One region of the Streptomyces sp. NPDC001709 genome, then DNA from elsewhere that is predicted to be linked to it. Evidence: riboswitches for the same ligand, from Rfam matches in the RefSeq annotation. Region 1 holds a riboswitch; each other region holds the start of a gene.
The links. A riboswitch is a leader RNA that binds a small molecule or an ion and turns the genes downstream of it on or off. The one in region 1 is predicted to bind cobalamin.

Region 1 (3,443 bases):
ACCCCGTGCGGCGCCCACGACGGGCACGGCGAGCGGCAGCGCGTTCACCTCGTTCACCGCCACCGTGTGGCAGCGGGCCTCGGAGGCCGTCGCCCGCCCCGCGTTGATGTCGAACCTCGACAGGGTCAGATGCCCTGGCACGAACACGTCGTCCAGGACCATCGTGTCGCTGCCGGTCCCGCGCATGCCGAGCGTGAACCAGGTGTCCTTCACGGTGATGTCCGCCTGCGGCACCGCGAAGAACCGCACCTCGCCCCGCCCGTCGGGGCCCACTGTGCCGGGTACGGCGGAGCAGGCGAAGACCCAGTCGGCGAAACGCACCCCGCTGATGTACTTCCACTCGCCGCTCAGCCGCCAGCCACCGGAGACGGGCTCCGCCTTCCCGGCCGGCATGAGCGCGCCCGCCATCAGGGCGTCCGGCCCATCGCCCCAGAGCACCGCCTGCCCCTCCACGGGCAGGTAGGCGCCGTACCGGGCCGCGTACGCCGACAGCGAGGCGGCCCAGGCCGCCGAGGCGCAGCCCTCGCCCACCAGGGTCACCGCCGAGGTCATGTCCACGAAACGGCCTTCGGTACCGCCGAAGGCCGCGGGCACGAAGTGCCGGGCGAATCCGGCCTCCCGCACCGCCTCGACCACCTCGGGCGCAAGGCGCCGGGCGGTCTCCGTCTCGTCGCTGCTCCGCGCCGCGATCTGCGCCACGCGCGGAGCGCCGGCGACGACCGCCGCCACGCTCGGCCTCTCGGCAAGGATCGTCGCCGTGCTGTCGCTGAGCATATGTTCGCCACCTCCATCGGGATGGCGGCAGTCTCTCCGGCCGAGCCCGCGAGGGGCCGCACCCGAGCCGGGACCGGCCCGTCAATCACCCGACCGGCTTCAATCCCAGCCGGCGACGAGCCGCGCCGGCCGCGCCAGACGCCGACGACGACTTGAGGCCGCGTTCCCGAGCCTCGCGGGACGACGCACTTCGGCCGCGTGTCCCACCTCACCATCCGAATTGGTGAACGTGATCCACCTCGTCCCTGGCGGCCCCTTAGGCTGGCCCCTGCAGCTGGTTCGCCCCGTCAGCCAGGCGGGAGCGTCGTAAGAGGGAACCCGGTGGGAATCCGGGACTGCCCCGCAGCGGTGAGCGGGAACGACCGCCGTCATACGCACTGGGCCCGTAGCGGGCCTGGGAAGCGACGGCCAGTAGGTGTCCTCGCCTTGGCAAAAGGCATGGGCGTGCCCGCGAGTCCGAAGACCTGCCAACTGCCCGCGCGCGGGACGACTCGTGCGCGGACATCCCGGTGACCTCGAGGGCGGGTCGGCGTCGTATGCACCGAACGGACGGCCGTGGGCCGCTGCCGTCCGGGCTGTCGCCCCTTCGCGTTCTCGTCCCGTCCCCGGGATCTCAGGGATTCATCTCGCGAAGGAGATCTCCGTGACCAGCACGTCCGCAGCCGTGGCAGCACGGGCCACCGTGTACGGCTACCCCCGCCAGGGTCGGAACCGGGAGCTGAAGAAGGCGATCGAGGGCTACTGGAAGGGCCGCGTCACCGCCGACGCGCTGACGGCCACCGCCGCCGAGCTGCGGCGGGGCAGCTGGCAGCAGTTGGCGGACGCCGGCATCGACGAGGTGCCGACCGGCGACTTCTCGTACTACGACCACGTACTCGACACCACCGTCATGCTCGGCGCGATCCCCGCACGCCACCGGGAAGCGGTCGCCGCGGATCCGCTCGCCGGGTACTTCGCCATGGCGCGCGGCACCCAGGACGTCGCACCGCTGGAGATGACCAAGTGGTTCGACACCAACTACCACTATCTGGTGCCCGAGTTGGGACCGGACACGGTGTTCGCGGCCGACCCCGCCAGGCAGGTCGCCGAGCTGCGGGAGGCCCTCGCCCTGGGCCTGGCCGCCCGCCCGGTCCTCGTCGGTCCCGTCACCTATCTGCTGCTGGCCAAGCCCGCACCCGGCGCGGCCGGCGACTTCGACCCGCTCGCCCTGCTGGACCGGCTGCTGCCGGTGTACGGCGAGATCCTGGCCGATCTGAGGGCGGCCGGGTCCGAGTGGGTCCAGCTCGACGAGCCCGCCCTCGCCCAGGACCGTACCCCGGGCGAGCTGAACGCGGCCGCCCGCGCCTACCGGGTGCTCGGTGCCCTCGCCGACCGGCCCAAGCTGCTGGTGGCCTCCTACTTCGACCGGCTCGGTGAGGCCCTGCCCATCTTGGCCAAGGCTCCGGTGGAGGGTCTGGCCCTGGACTTCACCGAGCGGGCCGCCGCCAACCTGGAAGCCCTGGCCGCGGTCGGCGGACTGCCCGGCAAGCGGCTGGTCGCCGGAGTCGTCAACGGCCGCAACATCTGGGTCAATGACCTGCGGCAGTCCCTCGCCACCCTGGGCACCCTGCTGGGTCTCGCCGACCGGGTCGACGTCTCGGCGTCCTGCTCCCTCCTGCACGTGCCCCTCGACTCAGCCATGGAACGGGACGTCGAGCCGCAGATCCTGCGCTGGCTCGCCTTCGCCCGTCAGAAGACCACCGAGATCGTCACCCTCGCCAAGGGCCTCACCCACGGCCTCGACACGATCGCCGCGGAACTGGCCGCGAACCGGGCCGACCTGGCCTCCCGCGCCCACTCCCCCCTCACCCACGACACGGCCGTACGCGCCCGGGCGGCCGCCGTCACCGAGTCCGCCGCCCGCCGCTCGCAGCCGTACGCCGAGCGGGCCGCGGCCCAACGCGCCCGTCTCGAACTGCCGTTGCTGCCGACGACCACCATCGGTTCGTTCCCGCAGACCGCCGAACTGCGGACCGCCCGCGCGGACTTGCGCGCCGGGCGGATCGACGCCGACGGCTACGAGGCGCGTATCCAGGCCGAGATCGAGGAGGTGATCTCCTTCCAGGAGAAGGCCGGACTGGACGTCCTCGTGCACGGAGAGCCCGAACGCGACGACATGGTCCAGTACTTCGCGGAACGGCTCACCGGCTACCTGGCGACCCGGCACGGCTGGGTCCAGTCGTACGGCACCCGTTACGTCCGCCCGCCGATCCTCGCCGGTGACGTCTCCCGGCCCGCGCCGATGACCGTGCGCTGGACGACCTATGCCCAGTCGCTCACCGACCGCCCCGTCAAGGGCATGCTCACCGGCCCCGTCACCATGCTCGCCTGGTCGTTCGTCCGCGACGACCAGCCGCTCGCCGAGACCGCCCGGCAGGTCGCCCTCGCCCTGCGCGACGAGGTCGACGACCTGGAGGCGGCCGGGACCCCGGTGATCCAGGTCGACGAGCCCGCGCTGCGCGAGACGCTGCCGCTGCGCGCCGCCGACCGCCCCGGCTATCTCGCCTGGGCCACCGAGGCGTTCCGGCTCACCACCGGTGGCGTACGCCCGGACACCCAGATCCACACGCACATGTGCTACGCCGAGTTCGGTGATGTCGTCCAGGCCATCGACGACCTCGACGCCGACG
Region 2 (3,443 bases), on a different contig from region 1:
TCGTACGGTTCGCCGGCAGCGATCCGCTCAAGCACTGGCGTGACGACGAGGAGGCCCAGACCCGTCGCCTCAACCCCGGCTATGAGCGGGCGCGGATGGCCGCGACGACCTTCCGGGGGCGGCCCGCCGGGTACTGGGAGTTCACCTTCGACGGAAGGGCACGGAAGTACCGTGCGGCGGAACTGGCCTTCTCCAGCACCGATGGCACCCAGTACACGGTCTACCTCTCCGCGCCGGACGCGCAGTGGCACAAGTACCGCCCGATCTTCGACACCGCCGCGAGCGGCATCCGCCTGAGCGGCGACGCCTGACACGCCGTTGCCGCGCGCAGACCGTCAGCCGGTGTCGGCGGTACGGGCGTTCCAGCGCTCCTCGACCTTGGCCAGGCGCCAGTAGGCGATGGCCACGGCCCAGACGACCACGAACAGACCGACGATGACGTAGCCGACGTTGTCCAGGTCCAGGCCCGAGATCCAGCCGGTGACGTCATCGTCGAGGCCGAGCTTGTCGTGCAGGACGCCGACCAGCTCGATCGTGCCGACGAAGAAGGCGACGGCGATGGACAGGCCGGTGATCGTGAGGTTGTAGAACACCTTGCGGACGGGGTTCGAGAAGGCCCACTGGTAGGCGAAGTTCATGAACGTGCCGTCGAGGGTGTCGAAGAGGCTCATGCCCGCGGCGAAGAGGAGGGGCAGGCACAGGACCGCGTACCAGGGCAGGCCGGCTGCTGCGCCGTTGCCGGCCAGGGCGAGGAGCAGGACCTCGGTCGAGGTGTCGAAGCCGATGCCGAAGACGAAGCCGAGCGGGAACATCTGGCCGGGGCGGCGGATGGACTTGGTGAGGCGGCCCAGGATCCGGTTCATGAAGCCGCGCGAGTCCAGGTGTGCCTCCAGCTCGGCCTCGTCGTAGCGTCCGGCCCGCATGGCCCTGAAGACACGCATGATGCCGAACAGCGCCACCAGGTTGAGTGCGGCGATGAGGTACAGGAAGCCGCCGGAGACCGTGGTGCCCACCGTGCCGAGGACCTGGTGGGTGCGCGAGTCGTCGTTCATCAGGGTGCCGGCGAGCTTGGCGCCCCCGGCGACCAGCGCGGCCATGACGACCACCACGCCGGAGTGGCCGAGCGCGAACCAGAAGCCCACCGACACCGGTCGCTTGCCGTCGGCCATCAGCTTGCGGGTGGTGTTGTCGATCGCGGCGATGTGGTCGGCGTCGAAGGCGTGCCGCATGCCCAGGGTGTAGGCGGTGATGCCCAGGCCGACGCCGAACGCCTTGGAGCCGACCTCGTAGTGACCCGGCACCACGAGCAGGAAGAGGATCCCGAAGGCCACCACGTGCAGGGCGACGATCACGGCCAGGAGACCGGCGGTGCGGACGGTGTCCTCGCGGCGCCAGCGGAAGGACGGGGCGGCGGTGGTTTCGGGCGCGCCTGGGGGCACGGTCATACGGTTACGCTCCAGCACCTCGTGGACAGCTCGTATGCCGTGGCCGGTCTCCTGGCTGACGGGTCGACGCGCCCGCCCCTGCCTTCCCGGCCGCGAGGCCAGTGGCAATGCATGGGGCGGGAACTTCCCGATCACAGTGGCGAGGGCCGCTCCGGACTGGGCCCCTGAGGGGCCGTCACCGGTCTTCCCGAACACCACGGCCCGCTCACCCTAGAAGGCCGCGGGTCGCGACTGCAAGGCTGCACAGGTGCGCAGGTATGGGCCCGGAGAGCCGAACACCGGCGGCTGCGATGATGAGCCCATGCATCTCGTCCCCGCGGAACGCGCCGGCCGGCGCACCATCGACGGTCACCGGGTCTGCGATGCCATCGCCGCCGTCGGCGAGCCGGAGCGCGTACGCACCTGGGCCGAACGCTTCTCCCTGCTCGCCGATCCCGGGCGCCTGTCGCTGCTGCTCGCCCTGCACGAGGCCGGCCCCATCGCCGTCTCCGACCTCGCCGTCGCCACCGGGATGCGGGACACCGCCGTCTCCCAGGCCCTGCGCCTCCTGCGCACCGCGGGCGTCGTCGAGGGCGACAAGGACGGCAGGATCGTGCGCTACCGGCTCGTCGACGGCCCGGTCCGCGAGTTGCTCGACCACTGCGCGCCCCGCGCCACGAGCGCCGACGGCACGCCGCCCCACTAGAACAGCGGACGTACGGGCGGGTGTCGCCGTCCCGTACGTGACGTGCGCCACCTCTGCGCCCCGCCCCGGAACCCGGCCACCGGCCGGTCCGACTCCTGCACCGGTACGGCTCGATCCGGCCGACGCCGTACGACGTGATCTGGAGACGCGGTTGATGGACGAGCCCCGGCAATTCCCGCTGCGCAAGCTTGTGCCGCCGCCTGCCCTGTGCGGGTTCCTGCCAAGGAGGCGTACCCGATGACTCCGATGAACCCGATGACCTCGACGACCCCGGTGGCCGGGCAGAACCCCGGTGTGACCGAGCAGAACCCGTGGCGGCCCTCGCGCCGCCGGTTTGCCGACGCCCTGCTGGCCGCGATCACGCCCGTCGCCGCGTGCAGCCTCGCCCTGGGCGGCCTGGCCACCTGGGTCGGGGCCGGGAAGGCGGGCAGCCCGGCGCGGATCGCCGTCTCGTCCGGGCGGGTCCTCCTGCCCTACGGCGGCAGCACGGAGACCGCGGCGTTCTTCGACGTCTCCAACCTCGGCGGCGCGGACGACCGGCTGGTCGAGGTGACGTCCACGGCCACGCGCGGCGGCATCGCCCTCACCCGTCACCGTATGACCGGCGGCGCGGCCGCCTACAGGACCGACGTCGGCTCCGCCGCCGTCCCCGCGGGCGGTGAGCTGTCCATGTCCCCGGCCGGCGTGGATGTGACGCTGCGGGCCGAGCCGGGCTGGCGGGCGGGCGACCTCGTGCCGTTCACCCTGCACTTCGAGCACAGCGAGCCGGTCGAGACCATCGCGGTGGTGACCCGCCCGGGCGGGCGCGCCTCGTGATCACCGGCCGGCTCTCGCCGGTGGATTTCCGTACCCCCGCATGACGAGCGCGGCCCGGATGCGAGGATGAGGACGCCATGACAGCAGGGTGGTGTGCTCGCTCGATACGGGCCGCGGTGTTCGCGGCCGTCTGCGTGCTGCTCGCCGCCCTGGGTCACGTCCTGATGTCCGGCCGCGACGTGCCCGCGTGGGCGCTGGCCGCCGGCCTGGCCGTGACCGGCGCCGCGGGCTGGTGCCTGGCGGGGCGTGAGCGCGGGCTGCCACTGATCGTGACGGTCGTCGTGGCCGCCCAGACCGGGCTGCACGAGGCGTTCTCCTGGGCCCAGTCGGCGTCCGGCGGTTCGGCCTCCATGGGGATGAGCGGCATGGACTCCATGGACATGGGCTCGATGGCGATGGGCTCCATGCACATGGGCCACATGGGACACATGGCTCATGCAGACCATATGGACCGTATGGCGCACATGGGGCACATGGGGCATTCCATGGACGGCGGA
Region 3 (3,443 bases), on a different contig from region 1:
GCACGTCGTTGCGGCAGGCCCGCTTCGACGACGGCGGCTCGATCGACGACAGCGGCGCGGCCCGGGCGCGCTCGGCTGCCGGGTCGCTGCCCGCAGCGGTTCGTGTGCTCACCTCCCCCGGCGTGCGCTGCCGGGAGACGGCCGCGGCGCTGGGCCTCGACGGTGTGCCGACGCCGGAGCTGGCGGGTCTCGATATGGGCCGCTGGCGCGGTCGCACCCTGGACGAGGTCGGGGCCGCCGAGCCCGAGGCGGTGGGCCGCTGGCTCACCGATCCCGAATGCGCGCCGCATGGAGGTGAGTCCGTGCGGGACCTGTGCGGACGCGTCGCGCGCTGGCTGGCCGACGTGCAGAACCTGGAGGGTCGTACGCTCGCCGTGGTCGAGCCCGAGGTGGTGCGGGCGGCGGCCCTCGAAGCGCTGGGCATGCCCGCCGCGGTCTTCTGGCGCCTCGACGTGCCGCCGCTGACCGTGACCGAACTCAGCGGCCGGGCCGGCCGCTGGAATCTGCGGCTGGGACGCCCGCTCTCCGTGCCGGAGGCCGACTAGGGCCTGTCCGGCGGATCAAGTCGGCGGCGCCCGTCACGGCACCGCCGACGGCGGCATGCCACCTGCGCCCGGTGGGGATGTCCCTGGCGGCCGACGACCAGTTACACGGGCCCTGTGTTGTCCGGAAGGAGTCAGTGCGCGGCCGGAACCGCTTGTCCGCTCGCGGCCCTTGCCGGCTTGGGGTTCAGGAGCCGTTCGGCCAGTTCACCGAAGGCGAGGCCGAATCCGCCCCACAGAGCGGTCTGGATCGCCAGTGCCGAGAGCCGGAACCGCCACAGCAGGGTGGCCGGGAAGTCCTTGGGCACCTCGTTGACGACGGGCAGGAACTGGTAGGCCAGGCCGATCACGACGACGAACGCGGCCACCGCGACCACGGTCGCCCACCAGGTGCCCAGGCGCGGTGCGAGACGCTTGCCCAGGATGGTGGCGGCGACCGCCAGGAGGACGCTGAGCAGCATCATCAGGAAGTACAGCGTGGTCCGCTTGCCGATGGTGTCGGCGTTGCCGATCGACGGCGGGTTGGCCGGGTACTTCAGGAACGGCACGACGTACACGGCGAGCAGTGCGCAGCCCGACAGCAGCAGTGCCGTGGCGCGCGGGCCGAAGCGGCCCATGCGGCCGAGGGCGAAGCAGAAGGCGAGCGCGGCGATGCCGCCGAAGGCGACGCCGTAGACGAGGACACCGGTGGCGAGGCCGGCGGTGGACTGCAGGGAGCGGGAGACGGCCTCCATCTCGTGCTCGTGGGAGTGGGCCTCCTCGAAACTGATCGCCTTGTCGACGTTCGGCTCGCCGAGGACGTACGCCACGATCAGAGCGAGCACGCCGGCCGCGAGGCCGGCGAGCATGCCCCGTACGAGAAGGCGCCGTACGGTTGCGGAATTCATGTGCGTACGGTTTCCCTCGCGTCAGTGGCAGGGGAAACCGAGCAGGTGGCGGGCGTCGTGCACCCACTCGTGGACGTCCGTGCCGTTGAACACGGAGGTGGCGCCCTGCTCGGCGCCGACGAAGTACAGCAGGACCAGCATGAGGATGCCGAAGAAGACAGCCCAGGGAGCAATCGCCTTCAGTGGCAGCGTGGCGGGAACGACGGGGGTGGTGGCTGTCGGCTGGGCGACGGTCTGCGCCATGGCAGGACCTCCTCTGGGAGTTCGCGTCCCATCTCGGTGGTGCACAGGACGACGGCCACGGGTCTGACTCGCGAGCCCCCTGGGGGGCGCCGCATACAGTGGCGCGACCGTGCCGGATTCCCACCGGCTTCCGTTTCGCCGTCGTCGATATCGGACAGACCGTACCGCGTGACGCGGGCGCGGCCAAGAGCGCCTCCCCTACGTGATCTTCCTCTCTCAACAGGGGGACGTGCGGCCGGACTTCCCGCGGCGCGGCTCAGGCGTTCGTACGGCGCCGTGGTGGGGTGAAGGCGTACAGGTCGAGGATGTCCGGCTGCGGTGCCACGCCGGGGCCGCCGGCGCGTACCCAGGTGACGATGTCCTCGGTGGCGTCAGGGTCGTTGACGAGCCCGAGCCAGACCGGCCGCGCACCGGCGGCCCGGCCCGCGGCGGACGGCTGTACGACGATGACGTTCGCCTGATCGCACACGTCCAGGCAGTCGGAGATGCGCACCGGCACCTCTGCCCGCAGGCGCGCGGTCTGCGCCGCGTGATCGACCCCGGTCACCTTGGGGCTGCCGCAGCAGCAGTCCCGGCACACGACGACCCGGCACGGCGCCGAACCGCTCCCGACCCTGGCCCCGGCTGTCGCCTCTTCCGCCGGCTTCTCGGGCACGCCGCACCACTCCCCCTCCCGGGGAGATCCGCCCCGGTGTCCGTCGAGGAGGCGACCGCGTGAGTCTCCTGGCTCCCGGGACCCCGCTCGCGCCGCCTTCCCGCCCCGGTCGGGGCAGTGACCTGCCGGAACTCGCTCACCGGTCACAGTGGCGGGACCGCGCCGGATTCACACCGGCTTCCTCGGACCGCCGTCGCCCTATGTCGACGATCATCATGCCATCACGGGGCGGGCAGGCCCGGTACACGGTCGCCGTGCTGTTCACTCCCCGTCCGGAGACAGCGGCTTCACCTTGTCGGTCGGACCGGGCGGTCGAGTGCGTCGGCGAGCAGGATCTCCAGTTGCCGGGCGACCTGGTCGAGGAGGCGATCGTCGCCCCGGTCACCGCCACCACCTGCGACGTCGACACCGCGATCCTCGCCGGTCACAGCTTCATCGACCCGCCGTTCGCCCTGGGTCACGAGTGCGTGGCCCGGGTCGTGGAGACCGGTGACGCGGTGACCGTCGTACGCCCGGGCGATCTCGTGGTCGTCCCCTGGTCCATCAACTGCGGCAGCTGCGAGAACTGCCGCGCCGGGCTGACCGCGCACTGCACGGCCGTACCGCACATGACCATGTACGGCGCGCCGATCGGCGGCAGCTGGGGCGGGCTCTTCTCCGACCTGGTGCGCGTGCCCTGAGCGGACGCCATGCTCGTACCCCCGCCCGCCGATCTGAACCCGGTGGCCATGGCCTCGGCCGGGGACAACTGGTCCCTGTCGCGGCGTCTGGTGGCCCCGCACCTGAAGGCCGGGCCCGGGGCCTGTGTCCTGGTCGTCGCCCGCGGGTACACCCGCGGGAGCCGGGCGGCCGTACTACCGACCGGGCTACCGCTGCCCGCCCCCCGCACGGCGGAGGCCGAGACCGGCGGCGGGGTGTATGCGGGGGATCAGGGCCGGGACATCGGCGCGGTAGGTGTCGTAGGAGGCGCCGAACCGGTCGGCCATCAGGCCGTCCTCGATCCGGACCCGCCGCAGCAGCCAGGGCACGGCGACCGCCAGGACCGCTGTCCAGACGCCGAAGCCGCAGGCCGGCATGGCGCCGGCGATCAAGCCGAGCAGGCCGGTGTATATGGGA
Region 4 (3,443 bases), on a different contig from region 1:
CATCCTCTCCGCCGGCCTGGCCATCGCGCTCGGCACCTACATCGGCGGCTGGCGCATCATCCGCACCATGGGCAAGGGCCTGACCGACCTGGAGCCGCGCCAGGGCTTCGCCGCCCAGACCAGCGCCGCGACCGCCATCCTGGCCTCCTCCCACCTGGGCTTCTCCCTCTCCACCACGCACGTCGTCTCCGGCTCGGTGATGGGCGCCGGCCTCGGCCGCAAGGGCGGGGTGGTCCGCTGGTCCACCGCGACCCGGATGGTCGTCGCCTGGGTGCTCACGCTCCCGGCCGCCGCGCTGGTCGGCGCGGGTGCCGAGTCCGTCACGGACCTCGGTGACTGGGGCACCGCCGTCGTGGCCGTCTTCCTCGTCGCCGCGAGCGCCGCGATCTGGAAGATCTCCCGCCGCGAGGTCGTCGACCACACCAACGTCGTCACCGAGTCCGAGGAGCCGGCCGGCGTGGTGACCACCGCCATCGCCGCGGTGACCCCGCCCCCGGCGGGCACGATCAGCGAGGACCTGACGGCCATGATCCCCTCCCCGGCCGCCACCGAGCCCGCGCCCGAGGCCGTCCCGCCGGCCGCCACCGTCTGACCCCGGCCACACCGGTAACCAAGGAAGCAACCCCATGAAGATCGACTGGTCGGCCCTCGGCTCCGTCTTCGGCGTCAGCCTCGCCTTCACGGTGGGCCTGGTGGCCCTGTTCACCCTCGGCATCAACGGTCTGGCCCGGCGCGAGAAGGCCGCGGCCCAGGGCGGCTCCGCCACGCTCGCCGTGACCGGCGCCTACGTCTGCTTCGCCGCCTGCGCGGCCGCGGTGGCGTACGGCATCTACCTGATCGTCGCCAAGCCCTGACAGAGCGCTTCGCTGGAACCACCGCGAAGTGCCGTCGATCGGCTGCCGCGCCGTCGTGGCTGGTCGCGCAGTTCCCCGCGCCCCTTCGGGGCGCTTCGGCCCCCCTCGCGTCCTGAGGGGGGCCTTTTTCGTCGGCCCACGCCCCGCGATGTGGGGATCGGCACACTCTCCCCGTGCAGGTCAACGGCAAGTTGACGGCCGTTCCGGGCGCGTGGTGGACTGCCCAGGCCATGTACGGCGGCAGGAGAGGAAGCCGGTGCGAATCCGGCGCGGTCCCGCCACTGTCACCGGGGAAGAACCCCCGGGAGCCAGGAACTCTCACCGCCGAATCTCGTCGAACCAGGGCGCGGACACCCTGAGTGAGGACACAGATCGCCATGCTCGGCTGCCGAAGGACCCCCGTCAGGCCCGCTCCTGTACCCACGGCCGGCTGAGCCGATGGGGGCCGATCGCACCTACGCGTACGGCGCCGCCGCCGGCCTTCTCGGTGACCTGCTCCTCGGCGATCCGCGCCGCGGGCATCCGGTCGCCGCGTTCGGGCGTGCGGCCGCTGCCGTGGACCGCGCGTTGTGGCGCGACCACCGCGGCTGGGGCGCCCTGCACACCGTCGTGTGCGCCGGTGGCGCCGTCGCACTCGGCTCGCTGGCCGCACGCGCCGTACGCCCCTCCCCCGCCGCCTCCGTCGCGCTGACCGCCGCCGCCACCTGGGCGGTCGTCGGCGGTACCTCGCTCGCCCGCGAGGCCCGCACCATCGGCAGCGCCCTGGAGCGCGGGGACGTCGAGGCGGCCCGGGAGCGGCTGCCGCACCTGTGCGGCCGGGACCCGCAGGCGCTGGACGCCGACGGGATCGCCCGGGCCGTGGTCGAGTCGGTCGCCGAGAACACCTCCGACGCGGTCGTGGGCGCGCTGGTGTGGGGGGCCGTGGCGGGGGTGCCGGGGCTGCTCGGGTTCCGGGCCGTCAACACCCTGGACGCGATGGTGGGTCACAAGTCCCCCCGCTACCGCCGCTACGGCTGGGCCTCCGCCCGGCTCGACGACGTGGCCGGCTGGCCGGGGGCGCGGCTCACCGCCGTACTCGCCGCCGCGGCCGGACCCGATGCCCGGGGCGCCCTGCGCGCCTGGAAGGCCGACGCCCGCAAGCACCCCAGCCCCAACGCCGGGCCCGTGGAGGCCTCGTTCGCGGGGGCGCTGGGGGTGCGGCTGGGCGGCACGCTGTCCTACGGCGGCCGGGTCGAGCACCGCCCCGTGCTCAACGGGCGGGCCGGACGCGCCGTCCGGGTCACCGACATCGACCGGGCCGTACGGCTCTCCCGCCGCGTCGGCCTGCTCGCGCTCGGCGTCAGTCTCGCCGCGCGCCGACTCGTGAAGGGACGTGGCAAGTGAGCGGGGGTCTCCTCGTCGCCGGTACCACCTCCGACGCCGGCAAGAGCGTCGTGACGGCCGGGATCTGCCGGTGGCTGGTGCGGCAGGGCGTGAAGGTCGCGCCGTTCAAGGCGCAGAACATGTCGCTCAACTCCTTCGTGACCCGGGAGGGCGCGGAGATCGGGCGGGCGCAGGCCATGCAGGCCCAGGCGTGCCGGATCGAGCCGACCGCGCTGATGAACCCGGTGCTGCTCAAGCCGGGCGGCGAACAGAGCAGCCAGGTGGTGCTGCTGGGCAGGCCGGTGGGCGAGCTGAGCGCGCGCGGGTATCACGGCGGACGGCAGCAGAAGCTCCTCGGCACGGTGCTGGACTGCCTGGCCGAGTTGCGGGGCACGTATGACGCGGTGATCTGTGAGGGTGCCGGTTCACCGGCGGAGATCAATCTGCGGCGGACGGACATCGTGAACATGGGGATCGCGCGGAACGCGCGGCTGCCCGTGCTCGTCGTCGGCGACATCGACCGCGGCGGTGTCTTCGCCTCCTTCTTCGGGACCGTCGCCCTGCTCTCGCCGGAGGACCAGGAGCTGGTCGCCGGATTCCTGGTGAACAAGTTCCGGGGTGATGTCAGCCTGCTGGAGCCGGGTCTCGACATGCTGCACGGCCTCACCGGGCGGCACACGTACGGCGTGCTGCCCTTCCGGCACGGGCTCGGCATCGACGAGGAGGACGGACTGCGGGTGTCGCTGCGCGGCACCGTGCGCGAGTCCGCCGTGACCCCGCCCGTCGGCGAGGACGTACTGCGGGTCGCGGTGTGTGCGATCCCGCTGATGTCCAACTTCACGGACGTGGACGCGCTCGCCGCCGAACCGGGCGTCGTGGTGCGGTTCGTGGACCGCCCCGAGGAGCTGGCGGACGCGGACCTCGTGGTGATTCCGGGCACCCGGGGCACGGTGCGCGCGCTGCGGTGGCTGCGCGAGCGCGGACTGGCGGACGCCCTCGTGCGGCGGGCCGCCGAAGGCCGCCCGGTCCTCGGCATCTGCGGCGGCTTCCAGATCCTCGGCGAGCACATCGAGGACGAGGTCGAGTCGCGGGCCGGCGCGGTCGACGGGCTCGGTGTGCTGCCCGTACGGGTGCGGTTCGCCCGCGAGAAGACCCTGACCCGGCCGGCCGGCGAGGCCCTGGGCGAGCGGGTCGAGGGGTACGAGATCCACCACGGGGTCGCCGACG

Region 2: another riboswitch for cobalamin. It lies ahead of ACWC0C_RS23465 (HoxN/HupN/NixA family nickel/cobalt transporter); the one in region 1 lies ahead of metE (5-methyltetrahydropteroyltriglutamate--homocysteine S-methyltransferase).
Region 3: another riboswitch for cobalamin. It lies ahead of ACWC0C_RS06075 ((2Fe-2S) ferredoxin domain-containing protein); the one in region 1 lies ahead of metE (5-methyltetrahydropteroyltriglutamate--homocysteine S-methyltransferase).
Region 4: another riboswitch for cobalamin. It lies ahead of ACWC0C_RS24540 (cobalamin biosynthesis protein); the one in region 1 lies ahead of metE (5-methyltetrahydropteroyltriglutamate--homocysteine S-methyltransferase).

The regions. Positions count from the first base shown of each region.
Region 1 covers NZ_JBSFGB010000020.1:169,186-172,628, forward strand. Annotated here, with positions in the region: gene ACWC0C_RS27820 (acyl-CoA dehydrogenase family protein) at 1-774, opposite strand, end outside; cobalamin riboswitch at 1,046-1,248, shown strand; gene metE (5-methyltetrahydropteroyltriglutamate--homocysteine S-methyltransferase) at 1,418-3,443, shown strand, end outside.
Region 2 covers NZ_JBSFGB010000016.1:57,640-61,082, forward strand. Annotated here, with positions in the region: gene ACWC0C_RS23460 (serine/threonine-protein kinase) at 1-311, shown strand, start outside; gene ACWC0C_RS23465 (HoxN/HupN/NixA family nickel/cobalt transporter) at 336-1,445, opposite strand; cobalamin riboswitch at 1,470-1,659, opposite strand; gene ACWC0C_RS23470 (ArsR/SmtB family transcription factor) at 1,747-2,130, shown strand; gene ACWC0C_RS23475 (copper chaperone PCu(A)C) at 2,368-2,946, shown strand; gene ACWC0C_RS23480 (hypothetical protein) at 3,024-3,443, shown strand, end outside.
Region 3 covers NZ_JBSFGB010000003.1:215,120-218,562, forward strand. Annotated here, with positions in the region: gene ACWC0C_RS06060 (histidine phosphatase family protein) at 1-545, shown strand, start outside; gene ACWC0C_RS06065 (CbtA family protein) at 677-1,429, opposite strand; gene ACWC0C_RS06070 (CbtB domain-containing protein) at 1,451-1,672, opposite strand; cobalamin riboswitch at 1,709-1,848, opposite strand; gene ACWC0C_RS06075 ((2Fe-2S) ferredoxin domain-containing protein) at 1,929-2,327, opposite strand; cobalamin riboswitch at 2,390-2,510, opposite strand; gene ACWC0C_RS06080 (hypothetical protein) at 2,615-2,755, opposite strand; partial or broken gene ACWC0C_RS06085 (alcohol dehydrogenase catalytic domain-containing protein) at 2,690-3,154, shown strand; gene ACWC0C_RS06090 (methyltransferase family protein) at 3,194-3,443, opposite strand, start outside.
Region 4 covers NZ_JBSFGB010000017.1:61,772-65,214, forward strand. Annotated here, with positions in the region: gene ACWC0C_RS24530 (anion permease) at 1-592, shown strand, start outside; gene ACWC0C_RS24535 (hypothetical protein) at 627-854, shown strand; cobalamin riboswitch at 1,053-1,194, shown strand; gene ACWC0C_RS24540 (cobalamin biosynthesis protein) at 1,293-2,237, shown strand; gene ACWC0C_RS24545 (cobyric acid synthase) at 2,234-3,443, shown strand, end outside.